Regions from separate parts of the Streptomyces sp. NPDC002130 genome, predicted to be linked through region 3. Evidence: riboswitches for the same ligand, from Rfam matches in the RefSeq annotation. Region 3 holds a riboswitch; each other region holds the start of a gene.

What was found. A riboswitch is a leader RNA that binds a small molecule or an ion and turns the genes downstream of it on or off. The one in region 3 is predicted to bind cyclic di-AMP.
Region 1: another riboswitch for cyclic di-AMP. It lies ahead of ABT116_RS19355 (peptidoglycan DD-metalloendopeptidase family protein); the one in region 3 lies ahead of ABT116_RS03500 (M23 family metallopeptidase).
Region 2: another riboswitch for cyclic di-AMP. It lies ahead of ABT116_RS15620 (C40 family peptidase); the one in region 3 lies ahead of ABT116_RS03500 (M23 family metallopeptidase).
Region 4: another riboswitch for cyclic di-AMP. It lies ahead of ABT116_RS03065 (C40 family peptidase); the one in region 3 lies ahead of ABT116_RS03500 (M23 family metallopeptidase).

What each region holds. Positions count from the first base shown of each region.
Region 1 is NZ_JBEOXI010000094.1:18,986-23,070, reverse strand. Features, by position in the region: gene ABT116_RS19365 (SGNH/GDSL hydrolase family protein) at 1-474, opposite strand, end outside; gene ABT116_RS19360 (DUF6250 domain-containing protein) at 620-1,336, opposite strand; gene ABT116_RS19355 (peptidoglycan DD-metalloendopeptidase family protein) at 1,532-2,461, opposite strand; cyclic di-AMP (ydaO/yuaA leader) riboswitch at 2,466-2,620, opposite strand; gene ABT116_RS19350 (alpha-galactosidase) at 2,937-4,085, opposite strand, start outside.
Region 2 is NZ_JBEOXI010000067.1:27,465-31,549, reverse strand. Features, by position in the region: gene ABT116_RS15630 (ATP-dependent Clp protease proteolytic subunit) at 43-678, shown strand; gene ABT116_RS15625 (hypothetical protein) at 686-994, shown strand; cyclic di-AMP (ydaO/yuaA leader) riboswitch at 1,343-1,542, shown strand; gene ABT116_RS15620 (C40 family peptidase) at 1,546-2,019, shown strand; gene ABT116_RS15615 (DUF6328 family protein) at 2,101-2,769, shown strand; gene ABT116_RS15610 (ATP-binding protein) at 2,877-3,335, opposite strand; gene ABT116_RS15605 (helix-turn-helix domain-containing protein) at 3,549-4,085, shown strand, end outside.
Region 3 is NZ_JBEOXI010000011.1:8,513-12,597, reverse strand. Features, by position in the region: gene ABT116_RS03505 (GntR family transcriptional regulator) at 1-621, opposite strand, end outside; gene ABT116_RS03500 (M23 family metallopeptidase) at 810-1,598, opposite strand; cyclic di-AMP (ydaO/yuaA leader) riboswitch at 1,611-1,775, opposite strand; gene ABT116_RS03495 (M16 family metallopeptidase) at 1,968-3,356, opposite strand; gene ABT116_RS03490 (M16 family metallopeptidase) at 3,353-4,085, opposite strand, start outside.
Region 4 is NZ_JBEOXI010000009.1:43,637-47,721, forward strand. Features, by position in the region: gene ABT116_RS03060 (SLAC1 family transporter) at 1-517, opposite strand, end outside; gene ABT116_RS03065 (C40 family peptidase) at 614-1,801, opposite strand; cyclic di-AMP (ydaO/yuaA leader) riboswitch at 1,810-1,981, opposite strand; gene pcrA (DNA helicase PcrA) at 2,296-4,085, shown strand, end outside.

The DNA of each region.
Region 1 (4,085 bases), on a different contig from region 3:
CAGGGACCACAGGTCGAGCACGGGGCAGCCGTACCGGTCGGCGATGGCCCGGACGTGTCCGTTGTACGTGGCGATCTTGCCGCGCAGATGCTTGAGCACGGGCACGCCGCGGGTGTCGAACCCGGTCGTCACCATCACCGTGCCGGACACGGCGGTGAGTTGGACCAGTGCCCGCTCGAAGCGCTCGGCCACCTCGTCGGGGTCGGTGCCGGGCCGGATGATGTCGTTGCCCCCGGCGCAGAACGAGACGAGGTCCGGGGCCATGCCGACGGCCCGCGGAACCTGGTCCGCCACGATCTGGTCGAGGAGCTTTCCGCGTACGGCGAGATTGGTGTACCGGAAGTCGCCCTCGGGCCTGCGGTCGGCGAGCAGGACCGCGAACCGGTCGGCCCAGCCGACGAACGCCCCGTCGGGGCCGGGGTCGCCGACGCCCTCGGTGAAGCTGTCCCCCACCGCCACGTACGACCCGATCACTGCTTTGCTGTCACTCTTCGAATCGTCTGCCACAGCAGCCCATGATTCACCTTCGAATGTGACCTACGCGACCGTAGGAAAGGGTTGACGGGCGGTGATATAAGCCACTCCTAAAGTGTTCGCCAACTCCGGAATACCCCGCTTGTCAGGGATGTTTCGGGGTGAGCCGCCAGACCCGGAATCCACTGATCCGGAAGTGGCTCCAGACGGTCCGGAAGGCGAAATGGCCACCGGTGTAGGGCTGCGGATCGGTGTGGTCGAAGACGAGCCGCCCGTTGTTCCACCATCGGACCATGGAACCGTCGGACACGATCCGCACCCGGTTCGGCTCGCCCGGCACCAGCAGCGGCTCGGTGTAGTCGAAGACCAGGGGACGGACGCCGGGTTCGCCGACGTAGCGGCGCAGCCGGGTCGTGGTGTTGTAGTTGGCACCGTAGCCCGCGTAGTACGTCGTGAGGTGGTCGTACTCGTCGAGGGCTCCGCCGCGCGGTGTCGCGAAGAGGTCGTCCGGCGAGCGCACGTCGGTCGCGTTCCAGAAGTTGTTGAGGTCCGAGACCCGGTCGTTGACGCCGCCCTCGGAGACGGGGGTCGCGGTGTATTCGAGCACGTAGGGCCCCTCGAGCCGCTGCCTGAACCACACGGTCGCGCCGCTCGGTACGTCGATCTCCAGTGTGCCGCGTGAGGCGGTGACGGTGCCGCCGTCCTGGAGTTCGGCCGCCCATTGCCCGAGCCCGTGGCAGAAGTCGTCGCGTGCGATGAGACGGCGGTGCGGGGACGCGGCGTGCGCGGGGGCCGTGGGGGCGAGGGCCGCCAGGGCGGCTCCGGCGGCCAGGGCTCCGAACGCTCTGCGGGTGGTCGGCACGGTGACACCACTCCTCGGGATCCGCCGGGAAGGCTCTGGAAAGCGCTTGCACTCCGGCCGTGATCACTCTGTCCCAACTGCCGCCGCCTGTCGATCCCTTGGGGCGAGCGACGGCACGCGCTCACACCGAAGGCCGGACCCGGGGATCGGGGTCCGGCCTTCGGTCGCGTGTCAGGCAGGTGGTCGTGCGGTGGGTCAGCCGACGGAGACGCCGTGCGAGCGCAGGAAGGCGACCGGGTCCACGTCCGAGCCGTAGTCCGGCGTGGTGCGGATCTCGAAGTGCAGGTGCGGTCCGGTCACGTTGCCGGTGGCGCCCGACAGGCCGACCTGCTGCCCGGCGGTCACGGTCTGGCCGGCCGACACGGAGAGCTGGGACAGGTGGGCGTACTGGGCGTAGTAGCCGTCGTTCAGCTTGATGACGACCTGGTTGCCGTAGGCGCCGCCCCAGCCGGCGGAGACGACCGTGCCCGCGCCGACGGCCTTGAGGGAGGTGCCGGTCGGGACGACGAAGTCGACACCGGTGTGGTAGCCGCTGGACCACATGCTGCCGGACATGCGGTACGGGGTGCCGACGGTGGCACCGTCCACCGGGAGGGCGTACCCGCCGGCGTTGCTCTCGGCGGCGGGCTTGGCGGCGGCCGGCTTCGCGGCGGTCTCGGCCTTCGGGGCCGAATCGGCGGCGGACGGCTTCGGGGCCGAGGCCTTCGGGGCAGAGGCCTTCGGCGCGGACGGGGCCGAGGACTTCGGCGCGCTCGCGGCCTTCTTGCCGATCGACAGCTTCAGGCCCGGGTGGATCAGCGACGGGTCGGAGCCGACGGCGTCACGGTTGTCCGCGTAGAGCTTCTTCCAGCCGCCGCTGACGTTCTGGTCGTCGGCGATCTTCGCGAGGTAGTCGCCGGCCTTCACGGTGTACGTGCTGGCGCCGTTGGCCTTTCCTGCGGCCTTCTTCTCGGCGGCCGGAGCGGACTGGACGGCCTTTTCCGGAGCCGACTGCGGGGTCGCGGCGTGAGCGCCGGCGGCCCCCATGAGCGGCAGGGCGAGGGCGGCCCCGCCGGTTCCGGCGACGGCGATGGAGCGGGTGAAACGCTGGGTCTTGGGGCGGCGGTGCTTACCCTTCGCGGGCATGGCGAATTCCTCTCCGTCGCCTGCGAGGTGAGCTGTCGGGTGCGGGCTGGAGATGCCCGGCCGCGCCGTGGCGCGGCTTAACCCCAAGCCGTTCCGGGAACCGGAACAGGCGTCTTACCTGTGGGTCCCCCGCTCCTGCCGTACGTCGGGTCAGTGTGTGCGGGCTCCGGGCGGCGGCAGGATTAGGCGTCCGTCCGGATTGGTGTGGAACGTAAGCGACCACGACGCAATAGGACAAGCTTGCGGTTGCCTGTGACGGTGTTTTTCTTGACGCGTCGCCACATATGCCGTCACCGAGCGTGGATCACCGATCCCCCGCTCCACTCAATGGCCCTGAAAATTACGGAGATTACGTGAACATGGCGACAGCACATCGTCACGAATATGACGATGGTCACGCACCCCGACCTCATCTCCTTTACGATCGGGGCACGTTATCCCTAAGCGGCTAAAATTCCCTATTCGGACACAATGACTACTTCCGCTTAAGGCGGACGATCGCGGCGTCCAGATCCCCGCGCAAACCGACCCGCAGTCCATGGTGAAGCAGCACGGCCCCTCGGTGAACTTCGCCCGTTTCAGGGCATTCATACGATTCTGTCGGGTCAAGGCCGCGCAGCCGGAGCGTCGGAACGGGCTCGCCGTAGCGCTGCGCCTGGAGCCAGGCGAAGACGACGGTCTCCTCGCCGAGGACGTACTGGACGGCGCTCAGCCCGCCCTCCGGAGGCCGCAGCCGGTACTGGTCGCCGCGCTGCACCACGGGCCGGATCTCCTTGTAGAGCCCCACCCACTGCGCCGCCTCGGCGAGCTCCTCCGGCGTCCACTTCGTGAGGTCGCCGCCGACCCCGAGCACCCCGGCCATGGCGCTGACGAACCGGAACCGCAGCGAGCTGGCCCGGTGGTTGAGCATGGCGTTCGGGCTGTCGGTGACCCAGGCGGCCATGACCCGGGCCGGATGGATCTGACTGAAGCCGTGCTGGATGGCGAGCCGGTCGAGGGGGTCGGTGTTGTCCGAGGTCCACACCTGGTCCGTGCGGCTCAGCACACCGAGGTCGATCCTCCCGCCGCCGCCCGAGCAGGACTCGAAGGCCACCCCCGGGTGGGCGGCCCGCAGCCGGTCCAGCAGGGCGTACAGGCCGTGCACGTGGTCGACCCACAACCGCTGCGGGTAGGCGTCGTCCGGCCAGCCGGCGTCGGTGAAGCAGCGGTTGAAGTCCCACTTCACGTAGTCGATCGGCGCACTGGAGAGGAGCCCGTCGAGCTGCTCCCACAGGTACTCCCGGACGTCCTCCCGGGCGAGATTGAGTACCAGCTGGTTGCGGAACTCCGTCCGCTTTCGTCCCGATTGGTACTGCACCCAGTCGGGGTGCGCGCGGTACAGGTCGCTGTCCGGGTTGACCATCTCCGGCTCGACCCAGATCCCGAACTGCATCCCGAGGCCGTGCACATGGTCGGCGAGCGGCTTCAGCCCGCCCGGGAAGCGGTCGGGGTTGGGGGTCCAGTCGCCGAGCCCGGCCCGGTCGCTGGTGCGCGCCCCGAACCAGCCGTCGTCGACCACGAACAGCTCGACTCCCATGGCGGCGGCCCGCTCGGCGAGCTCCCGCTGCTGCTCCTCGGAGATGTC
Region 2 (4,085 bases), on a different contig from region 3:
GCTGTCGCCGGAGACAGCTCTGCCCGCGAGGAGGGGTTCGCCATGACCCGACCGTCCGCCCGCTACGTGCTGCCCGAGTTCACCGAACGCACGGCGTCCGGGCAACGGACGATGGATCCGTACGCGAAGCTCCTGGAGGAGCGGATCGTCTTCCTCGGGGCGCCGGTGGACGAGACCTCGGCGAACGATGTGATGGCCCAGTTCATGCACTTGGAGCACCAGGCCCCGGAGCGCGACATCTCGCTCTACATCAACTCTCCCGGCGGCAGCTTCCATGCGATGACGGCGATCTACGACACGATGCGGTACGTCTCCTGCGATGTGGAGACGATTCTCCTGGGCCAGGCCGGTGCCGCCTCCTCGGTGCTGCTGGCGGCGGGCACGCCCGGCAAGCGATTCGCGCTGCCCGACGCGCGCCTGGTGATCCATCAGCCGGCCCTGCCCGAGCCGATCCGGGGCCAGGCGAGCGATCTGGCCATCCAGGCGGCTGAGTTGACGCGCATCCGGAGCCGGATGGAGGAGATGCTCGCGCTGCACACGGGCCGCACCCCGGAGCAGGTGAGCGCGGACATCGAGCGGGACAAGGTCCTCACCGCGCAGGAGGCGGTGGAGTACGGCCTGGTCGACGGGATCATCCCCAGCCGCAAGGCCACCCTCGCCCCGCCGACCGGGCAGTGAGGCCCCGGTGCTCCCGCCCGAACTTCCGCCGCTGCCCGCCCTGACCCGCGCCGAGGCCGAACTGATCGACCGTTACCTCGACGTGGTCGACCTGCTCGGCCGCATCAACCCGGCCCGGGACGGCGACACCTACCGCGGGCTGCGCGCCGCCCAGGCCCTCGTCGGCAAGGCGACCGCGCTGCGTGACGCTCTGGCCCTGATGCACCAGCGGGGCGAGACGGAACTGCACGCCGACACCCTGGCCCGGGCGCTGCGCGTACTGGACGGCGAGCGGCGCACGGCCCGGCTCACCCTGCCCCCGGATTCCGTCAGTTGAGGCGCAGCCATCGGTCCGGACGCCCGACGGACGGCGGAGCGTCCGGAGCTGAGTCGAAACGGACCAAAAGACGTACCGCTGTTCGGAGTAGGCGGGAGGCCGATTTTGAGACCCTTCCGGTTGCGCAACGCGCGTGGCCCGGGGGCGGAATGGGACATTCCGTCGCTGGTCCGGCGGTCCGCGAACCCGTGGACAGTGGCGCGAACGCACACGTGTCCACCCGAACGGGTGAGTGGTGAGTAACAACACAAATCCCCGGTTCCGTTGGGAAATCCGGACAGTCATGCGCCAAGATCCCTGCTTGACGACAAGCCCCCGCCGCTGTGGCGGGGCGATCCGGGCGGACGCCGAGTCCTGCCGCCGCCCGGATGACCGGTCGACAGGAGTGGATCGGCAGGAGTGGAGGACCCAAGCACGACGGGTCGCCGGGACGGTCACGCCATGACCGGACCTGAGCAGCCCTTGGGGTGAAGCCGCGTCAGCGGCCGGGCAACTTTGTCAGCCCGAATCCGACAGGTCATCCTTCACAGGCGGCTGACGAAGGGTTGCGCATGACTGCGCTCAATCGTGTCCCGTCGCTCATGGCCCGAGCCGGTACGGCCTCGGCGCTCACCATCGCCGCGGTGGGCGGCTCGATCGTGGCCCCCGGCTTCGCCTCCGAGGCCGCGGCAGCCACACCTGCGACCAAGGCACTCCAGATCGCGGCATCCAAGAAGGGATCGCCCTACAAGTACGGGGCGATAGGACCGCACCGGTTCGACTGCTCCGGGCTCACGCTCTACTCGTTCAAGAAGGCCGGCAAGAAGCTCCCCCGCACGGCTGCCCAGCAGTACAACAAGACGCGCCACATCTCCGCCAAGAACCGCAAGGCCGGAGACCTGGTGTTCTTCCACTCGGGCAGCAACGTGTACCACGTCGGTATCTACGCGGGTAAGAACAAGCTCTGGCACTCCCCGAAGAGCGGGGACGTGGTGCGACTGCAGAAGATCTGGACCAAGAGCGTCTGGTACGGGCGCGTGAGGTGATCCGCCCGGCGTGCGGCGGCGTCCTGACGCGCCGCCGCACGCCGGAGCGTGACACGGGCGCAAGTGGATACCCGTGACGTCATGGCCGAGCACCGTCCCTGCACCGCGCGCAACGAGACTCCGCTGCAACGCGCCGACCGCAACTTCGTCGAGCTGCTCCAGGAACTCCGCGTCACTCAGACGGGTGTGCAGATCCTCTTCGCCTTCCTGCTGTCGCTGGCCTTCACCTCGCGCTTCGGGGACCTCGACACGGTCCAGCGCGTCACCTACGTCACCACGCTGCTGCTGGCGGTCCTGGCCGCCGCGCTCTTCACCGCGCCGGCCGCGCTGCACCGCTCCCTCTTCCAGCAGGGCGCCAAGCCCCGCATAGTGCAGGTCTCCTCGCGCCTGGCCACGACCGGTCTGTGCGTACTGGTGTTCGCGTTCAGCGGTTCGGTGCTGCTGGTGGTCGACGTGACCACGGGCCGTACCGGTGGCATCGCGGCGGGCGCCGCGACCTTCCTGGTCTGCGTCGGACTGTGGGGGGGTGCTCCCTCGGCTGGTGCGGCGGGCGGGGCGGCACGGGGAACGGGACGGCGCCGGGGAGACCACCGGGGAGGAGCCGGAGGAAGCCGACATCAGGATCCCCGCACCGCTGCGGCGCACTGTCCGGCAGCCGTCAGGGCTTCGAGGGGCGGCAGCACACCGGGAGGCGTCGGCGCGGCACCGGTGACGGCAGGGGGCTCCGGCGGGCCACAAGGCGCGGAGTGAGCTTCCCAGAGCCGTGGGAGTGGCCGGATGTGGGTCGCGCGGGCCGGGGTGCGTCGAGGGCGCCCGGTGGGGAGGTTCTTCAGGCCCTTCAGGTCGTGCTGTGACGGCTACGGCTCCTGCTGGCCCGCCGTCGTCACCGGCCGGACCGGGACGGCCCACGGGAGTTCGATCGAGATGGTCTTGCCGCCTTCGCGGGTCGGGCGGATACGGAGTCTGCCGCCGCACTCGGCGGTCAGCCAGCGGATGATGACCAGGCCCCGGCCGTTGTCCTGCTGAACGGCCGCGGGCAGGCGTCTGGGGAAGCGCGGGTGACTGTCCGTGACACCGATGCGCAGTTGTTCGTCGCGGTCCAGCTCGACGTCCACGGTGAAGGTGGGCGACTGGCCGAAGGTGTGCTGGACGGCATTGGTGGCGAGTTCCGAGATGATGAGCCGGACGGTGTCGGACGCGTCCGTGTCCGGCGGCAGGCCCCACTCCGCCAGCGTGCTCACCACATAGGCACGCGCTGCGGAGACCGAGGCGGGATCGCTCGGCAGAGTGACGGATGCTTCCAGATGGTCTGCCATGGCGACGTCGTCCCTTTCCCACGGGACCGTAGCCCGACACGGAGCGGATGGTTCGAGTACGGTCCCGGACTGGTGCTTCGTCGTCAGACTGCCACCAGAACACCCCTGAAGGTCGGCGATCCACCAAGATATGCATATATCTGTCGCTCAAAGCGGTGAACTCTGCGACGCGAGACCGTATTTGGGTGGCTCCGAAGGAGTAAGGAGGAGCCCATGCAGCACGGTCCCGCGGTGCGCCGCCGGAAACTGGGCGCCGAACTGCGTGAGCTGCGCTCCTGGGCGGGGCTCACGAGCGGTGAGGCGGCCCGGCTGGTGGGCTGGCACCAGTCCAAGGTCAGCCGGATCGAGACGGGCACGAGCGGTGTGAAACCGGCCGATGTGCGGTTACTTCTGGACGCCTACGGTGTGACGGACTCCCAACTGCGCGAATTGCTCATGGTGTTGGCGGGCGCCGAGGACAGCGGTGGTCGGCACCACTGGTGGCACGCCTACCGGGGGGTGCTGCCGCCGACCTACCGGGACTTCATCAGCCTGGAGTCCCAGGCGGGGGCGATGCGCACGCTGGAGACCACCGTCGTCCCTGGCCTGCTCCAGACACCCGAGTACGCGCGTGCGGTGACGCGGGCCGCGGTGGAGGGGCTCCCTGAGGACCGGCTCGACACGCTGGTCGAGGTACGGCTGGCCCGGCAGGACGTGCTGCGCGCCGATCCCCCGCTGAGACTCAGCGCGGTGCTGGACGAGGCGGTGCTG
Region 3 (4,085 bases):
GAGGCGCAGGCGGTGCGCGCCGGTCGCGCGCTCGGTGTGCAGCGCCGTGACCGCCCGCGCGCGCTCGCCGTCCCCGCGCGCCACCGCGTCCACGATCGCGCCGTGCTCCGTCCAGGACTCCACCGGGCTGAGCGGCGCCTCCACGGCGTACATCCATGTGATCTTGTGGCGGAGCTGGGTGAGCATCGAGGTCAGGGCGGGGCTGCCGGAGGCCTGGGCGAGCGTCTCGTGGAACCAGGCGCCCAGGGAGCGCAGGTCGTCGCTGTTGCCACGACGGGCCCGGTCCTGGCCCAGCCGGACCAGGCCGCGCAGGACCTTCAGGTGCGCCTCGGTGCGGCGCTGGGCGGCGCGGGCCGCACCTAGCGGCTCCAGGAGCATCCGCATCTCCAGCAGGTCACCGGCCTCCTGCTCGGTGGGTTCGGCCACGCACGCGCCCGCGTGCCGGCGGGTCACCACGAAGCCCTCGGCCTCCAGCGTGCGCAGCGCCTCCCGGACGGGCACCCGCGAGACGCCGTAGCGGCGGGCGAGGAGTTCCTCGGTGAGCCGGCTGCCGCGTGCGTGGACACCCGCGACGATGTCGTCCCGGATGGCCGTGCACACCGAGTGCGCGGGAATACGCATGACCGACCTCCGCTTAATCCCCGTGAAACGCCGACGAGCGGCGCGCTTTCCGTGACTCTATTGCAATGAGCGGGAATTTCCGACGGCAGGCGGGAATCCGGGGATATTTTTTGGACAGCGGGCACCCGGAAACGCCGAAAGCCCCGGCTCGGGGAGCCGGGGCCTGGGAGACGGCGGAGTGGTTCCGGTCAGACGCCGACGCCGTGCGAGCGGAGGTAGGCGACCGGGTCGATGTCCGAGCCGTACTCGGGGCTCGTACGGGCCTCGAAGTGCAGGTGCGGGCCGGTGACGTTGCCGGTCGCGCCGGACAGGCCGATCTGCTGGCCGGGGGTGACCTGCTGGCCCACCGAGACGCCGATGGAGGACAGGTGGCCGTACTGGGTGTACGTCCCGTCGTTCATCTTGATCACGATCTGGTTGCCGTAGGAGCCGCCCCAGCCGGCCTCGACGACGGTGCCCGCGCCGACCGCGTGGACGGAGGTGCCGGTGGCGGCGTGGAAGTCGACACCGGTGTGGCTGCCGGAGGACCACAGGCCGCTGCTGGCCTTGTAGCCGGTGGAGACGTACGAGCCGGAGATCGGGGCCACGTAGGCGTTGAGGCGCTTGCGCTCGGCCTCGCGGGCGGCGCGCTCCTTGACCTCGCGGGCCTTCTCGGCCGCTGCCTTGGCCTTCTCGGCCACCTCGGCGGCGCGCTTGCGGGCGGCCTCCTCGGCCTTCTGCTTGGCGGCGGCCTCGTCGGCGGCCTGCTGCTGCGCGACGGCCTGGGCGTCGATCTGCTGGGCCACGGTGTCACCCATGGTGACGACCGGGGTGAGGCCGGTCTGCTCGGCGCTGGGCTCGGCGGCGAAGGCCGCGGGGGCCGCCACGGTGCCGATCACGCCGGTGGTGGCGAGGGCCGCGACACCCGCCGCGCGGGCGGTGCGGCGCTGGATCCTGCTGGGACGACGGTGCTTCCCGGTGGCGCGAGTGAACGCCATGTGGTGGCTGGTCCTTTCCTTCCCTCTCGCCTACCGGGTTAGCTGACGGGTTCGGAGCAGGAAGGTCTCCTACGGACTCCCTCGCGGCACGCGCGGGCGTCCGATTCACCCCAGGGACTGCGGTGGGTCCCCGGCTCCCCTGGCTCGCGCCGTACGGGGACTCGGCGATGACTGTCCGGTGCCGCGGGTGCGGCGCACTGCCTGACGAACAGCCCGGACGACGCTAAGCGGCGCCACTTTCAATTCCCAAACGAATCCCGGTGTTTGTAGCGCATCCCACAGGGCAGACAGGCAACTCCCATCCCAATTCGGGCATAAAGGGGCCCTGGTGCCTTCGAAGACATCCAGGGCCCCTGAGCGCGCGTGCCGCTACTCGGCGGCGACGACGGTGACTTCGCCGACGCCGAGCGCCTCGACAGGCGCCTTGATCTGCGCCGCGTCACCGACGAGGACGGTCACCAGCCGGTCCACCGGGAAGGCGCTGACGGCCGCCGCGGTGGCCTCCACGGTGCCGGTCGTGGCGAGCTGCCGGTACAGCGTGGCCTGGTAGTCGTCGGACAGATGCTGCTCGACCTGGTCGGCCAGCGTGCTCGCGACGGCCGCTGCCGTCTCGTACTTCAGCGGCGCGACGCCGACCAGGTTCTGCACGGCGACGTCCCGCTCGGCGTCGGTCAGCCCCTCGGCGGCGAGGGTGCGCAGCACCGTCCAGAGGTCCTCCAGCGCGGGGCCGGTGTTGGGCGTGTCCACGGAGCCGCTGATGGCGAGCATCGCCGCACCCGTGCCGTCGGGGGCGGACCTGAGGACCTGGCCGAACGCCCGTACGCCGTAGGTGTAGCCCTTCTCCTCCCGCAGGACGCGGTCCAGGCGGGAGGTGAGGGTGCCGCCGAGGCAGTAGGTGCCGAGCACCTGCGCGGGCCACACGCGGTCGTGCCGGTCCGGGCCGATCCGGCCGATCAGCAGCTGCGTCTGGACGGCGCCCGGGCGGTCCACGATGACGACCCGGCCGGTGTCGTCGGCGGTCACCGGCGGCACGGGCCGCGGCTCGGCCGGGGAGCCGGTCCAGGCGCCCAGCGTGTCCCCGAGCAGGGCGTCGAGGTCGATGCCGGTGAGGTCCCCGACGACCACGGCGGTGGCCGTGGCGGGGCGGACGTGCTTCTCGTAGAAGGCGCGTACGGCCGCCGAGTCGATGGCGGCGACGGTCTCCTCGGTGCCCTGCCGCGGCCGCGACATGCGCGAGTCCGCCGGGAACAGCTGCCGGGACAGTTCCTTGGCGGCCCGGCGCGAGGGGTTGGCGAGCTCGTGCGGGATCTCGTCGAGACGGTTGGCGACCAGCCGCTCGACCTCGCTGTCGGCGAACGCGGGGGCCCTCAGGGCGTCGGCGACCAGGCCCAGTCCCTTGGCGAGCCGGGAGGCCGGCACCTCCAGGCTGAGCCGGACACCGGGGTGGTCGGCGTGCGCGTCGAGGGTGGCGCCGGCGCGCTCCAGCTCGGCGGCGAAATCCTCGGCGGAGTGCTTGTCGGTGCCCTCGGAGAAGGCCCGGGCCATGATCGTGGCCACGCCGTCGAGGCCGGCGGGCTCGGCGTCCAGCGGGGCGTCGAGCAGCACCTCCACGGCGACGACCTGCTGGCCGGGGCGGTGGCAGCGCAGCACCGTGAGGCCGTTGCCGAGCGAGCCGCGCTCGGGGGCCGGGAAGGCCCACGGCTTGGCGTCGCCCGCCTGCGGCCGGGGGTGGAAGTCCATCGTGGCGAGCTCGGTCACCGGGCCGCCTCCTCGTTCTCGTCCTGGTCGGCGGGGGCTTCGGGGGCGGTCGGCTCGTAGACGAGCACCGCGCGGTTGTCGGGCCGCAGGCGGGCCTTGGCGACCTCCTGGACCTCCTCCGGGGTGATCTCCAGCACGCGCTGGACCGCGGTCAGGGCGAGCTGCGGGTCGCCGAACAGCACGGCGTACCGGCACAGTTCGTCGGCGCGGCCCGCGACCGTGCCGAGCCGGTCCAGCCATTCGCGCTCCAACTGGGCCTGGGCGCGTTCCATCTCCTCGGCCGTGGGGCCCTCCTCGGCGAACCGGGCGAGCTCCTCGTCGATGGCGGTCTCGATGACCGGAACCTCCACGTCACCGGACGTCTTCACGTCCAGCCACCCCAAGGAGGGCGCCCCGGCGAGCCGCAGCAGGCCGAAGCCGGCCGCCACGGCCGTACGGTCGCGGCGCACGAGCCGGTTGTACAGGCGGGAGGACTCGCCGCCGCCGAGGACGGTGAGGGCCAGGTCGGCCGCGTCGCACGCGCGCGTGCCGTCGTGCGGCAGCCGGTAGGCGGCCATCAGGGCACGGGCCGGGACCTCCTCCTCGACGACCTCGCGCAGCTGCTCGCCGATCGTCTCCGGCAGCGAGCCGTCGCGCGGGGCGGGCTTGCCGTCGTGGCCGGGGATGGAGCCGAAGTACTTCTCGACCCAGGCGAGGGTCTGCTCCGGGTCGATGTCGCCCACCACGGAG
Region 4 (4,085 bases), on a different contig from region 3:
GCCCCTCCTCCACCTGCCGGGGCTGGAAACGGAACAGGGCGAAGCAGTAGAGCGCGAGCCCCAGCCAGAACAGCACCACGGCCGCGTGGGCGAGCCAGGCCACCGCGTCGGCCGCGGCGAGCGTGGCGCCGAGCACGGCGAGCCCCTCGGTGGCCACGCAGCGCAGGAACACCGTTCCGCGCCGCCCCTCGGCCTCCGCGGTGAGGAGCACCGCCCAGAGCAGCATGGCGAGCGCCAGCAGCGCCTCGGCCAGGGGCTGCTGCCCGGCCGCGGAGAAGCCCGTGCCCAGGACCGCGGCCGCCGCCACGGTGGTGAGCGCGGCCGGTGTCTCCACCCGCCACTCGCCCCGCGTCCGCTGGGCGAGGCCCGCGGCCGCCGCCAGCCAGGCCGCGCAGGCCAGGGCCAGGGCGATGCGGGCGAGGACCGCGTACCCCGCCGAGTCGAGACCGACCGACATGCTGCCGGTCGCCAGCGCATACGTCGCCCACCAGGTGGCAAACGGGGAGGGACCGGACATAGCGCCGATGCTAGAGAGCGGTGCGCGCGTTACGAGAGGGGCACGCGCGCGTGCCCCTCAAAAACCTGACGCGACCTCTTTGCCCGCAGGCTTCACTCAGGCCGGGCGCACCACGCTGTGGATCGCCGACTCGCCGTCGTAGTAGATCGACTCCTCGCGCACGTACGTGCCGGGCTTCGGCGCGTGGATCATCATGCCGTTGCCGATGTAGATCCCTACGTGGGTGACGTCGTCGTAGAAGAAGACGAGGTCACCGGGTTGCGCCTGGGAGAGCGGGACCGTGCTGCCGGCATTGACCTGGTCGTAGGTCGTGCGGGGCAGGGTGACGCCCGCGGCCTTCCAGGCGGCCTGGGTGAGGCCGGAGCAGTCGTAGGAGCCGGGGCCGACGGCGCCCCACACGTACGGCTTGCCGATCTGGGCGCGGGCGAAGGCGAGCGCCTTGTCGGCCTTGGTCGCGTACGAGGAGTCGGCCGGGGCCGTCGAGGAGGACGAGCCGGAGCCCGACGGCCCCGTCGATCCGGACGTGGAGGACGCGCCGTCCTGCTGCCGGGCGGCCTCCTCCTGCGCCTTCTGCTGCGCGGCCTGCTGCCGGGCCAGCTCGTCGGCCTTGCGGGCGGCCTCCGCCCGCTTCTCCTTCTCGATGGCCGCGAGCCGGGCCTTCTCCTCGGCGGTCAGCTTCGTCATCAGCTCGCGCGCGTCGGCGAGCTTGCGCTGGACGGTGGCCTTGGCCGTCTTCAGGTCACCCTGCGAATCGGTGAGCGTCTCGAGGCTCTCGGTGGCCTCCTGGCGCTTCTTCATCGTCTCGGACTGCTGCGTGACGTAGTCGTCGACCGCGACCTTCTGACGGCCGGTCATCCGGTCCATCAGCTGGGTCTGGTCGAAGTAGTCCTGCGGGGTGTCCGCGAGCAGGAACGTCGCCGTGTCCGGGGCGGCGGCACCGGTGCGGTACTGGGCGGAGGCGAAGGAACCCAGCTCCTCGCGTGCCTCGTTGAGCTTCTGGGTGCGCTGGGCGACATCGTCGAGGAGGGTGTCGACGCGCTTGCGCTGCTTCGCGGTCTTCTCCTTGGCCGCGTTGTACTTGTCGGTCGCCGACTCGGCCTGGCGGTACAGGTCGTCGACCTTCTTCTCGACTTCCTCCAGGCTGGGCTTGTCGTCGGCCTCGGGGGCGGCGTTGGCCGACTGGGACAGCAGGGCCACGGAGGTGAGGGCCGCCGTTGCGAGGGCGGGGGTCCGTATGCCTGCCATGCGCGTACCCGTAGGACGCGACTTGCGGTGCGACGCCAAGGGAGGCGACTCCTTCCATGTTCCGCCTACCGGGTTAGCTGTCGGGTTCGGGCGGGTGGTTCGGAAGGTTTGCCCTACGGCCTTCTCCGCACAGGAGTCGGGCCGATTCACCCCAGGTTCACGGTTGGGTCCCCGGCTCCGGCTGCCGCTGCGGCACACCGGACTCGGCGGAGGCCGCGCGGCCCGGCGACGTTCGCCGGTGGGGGTCATGCGGCCTGGTCGCACCGTAGCCAACTCGTGTGGCCCCTGTGAAGGTTGATGGGTGATATGCCCGATACATTTTCGTGACCTTATTCCCGAGCGTTGCCGAGAGTGAACGATCAAGGGGGATTGGGCGGGAAAAGTCCCTACATGCCGGGTGTGTAGCAGGGCGTGATCGCGCCGTCATGGAGGGCGACAACGCGCCGCCGGGCGGTCGGCGGGACCCCGGGCGCGCGGCGATGTTCTCAGGGCGGCGGCGGGCTGTCAGTGGGGCGCCCTAGACTCGGAGAGCGATGAGCAGCCTCTTTGACGACAGCTTCCTGGCGAACCTCCAGGCCCAGCGGGGCCCCGCGGACGAGCCCCCGCCGCCACCCGAGGACGATCACGTTCCGGAGCCGATCCCGGACGATCTGTTCGGCGGGAAGTTCGACGCGCCCCCGGACCGGGACGCCTACTACCGGGACGGAGCCCCCCGCCCGGTGGTGGACACAGCCGCCCTCCTGGAGGGGCTGAACGACAACCAGCGCGCCGCCGTCGTCCACTCCGGCTCCCCGCTGCTCATCGTGGCCGGCGCCGGCTCCGGCAAGACCCGTGTGCTCACGCATCGCATCGCCCACCTGCTCGCCGAGCGGGACGTGCACCCGGGCCAGATCCTCGCGATCACCTTCACCAACAAGGCCGCCGGCGAGATGAAGGAGCGCGTGGAGCAGCTCGTCGGCCCGCGTGCGAACGCCATGTGGGTCATGACCTTCCACAGCGCGTGCGTGCGCATCCTCAGGCGCGAGAGCAAGAAGCTCGGCTTCACCTCGTCCTTCTCGATCTACGACGCCGCCGACTCCAAGCGCCTGATGGCCCTGGTCTGCCGCGACCTCGACCTCGACCCCAAGCGCTTCCCGCCGAAGTCCTTCAGCGCCAAGATCAGCAACCTGAAGAACGAGCTGATCGACGAGGAGGACTTCGCGGCCCAGGCCACCGACGGGTTCGAGAAGACCCTCGCCCAGGCCTACGCCATGTACCAGTCGCGGCTGCGCGAGGCGAACGCCCTCGACTTCGACGACCTGATCATGACGACGGTCAACCTGCTGCGCGCCTTCCCGGACGTCGCCGAGCACTACCGCCGCCGCTTCCGGCACGTCCTGGTGGACGAGTACCAGGACACCAACCACGCGCAGTACGCCCTCGTCCGCGAGCTGGTCGGCACCTCGGAACACCCCGTCGACGTGCCGCCCGAGGCCGAGATCCCGCCCGCCGAGCTCTGCGTGGTGGGTGACGCCGACCAGTCGATCTACGCCTTCCGCGGCGCGACGATCCGCAACATCCTCCAGTTCGAGGAGGACTACCCGGACGCGACGACGATCCTGCTGGAGCAGAACTACCGCTCGACGCAGACGATCCTCAGCGCCGCCAACGCCGTCATCGAGCGCAACGAGTCCCGCCGGCCCAAGAACCTGTGGACCAACGCCGGCTCCGGCGCCCGGATCACCGGCTACGTCGCCGACACCGAGCACGACGAGGCGCAGTTCGTCGCCGACGAGATAGACCGCCTCACGGACGCCGGAGAGGCCAAGGCCGGCGACGTCGCCGTCTTCTACCGCACCAACGCCCAGTCCCGTGTCTTCGAAGAGGTCTTCATCCGCGTCGGCCTGCCCTACAAGGTCGTCGGCGGTGTCCGCTTCTACGAGCGCAAGGAGGTCCGGGACGTCCTGGCCTACCTGCGCGTCCTGTCCAACCCCGAGGACTCGGTACCGCTGCGCCGGATCCTCAACGTCCCCAAGCGGGGCATCGGCGACCGCGCCGAGGCGATGATCGACGCCCTGTCCCAGCGGGAGAAGATCAGCTTCCCGCAGGCCCTGAAGCGCGTCGACGAGGCGTACGGCATGGCCGCGCGCTCCACCAACGCCGTCAAGCGGTTCAACACGCTGATGGAGGACCTCCGCACCGTCGTCGAGTCCGGCGCCGGACCGGCCACGGTGCTGGAGGCCGTCCTGGAACGCACCGGGTACCTCGCCGAACTGCAGGCCTCCACCGACCCGCAGGACGAGACCCGGATCGAGAACCTCCAGGAACTCGCCGCCGTCGCCAT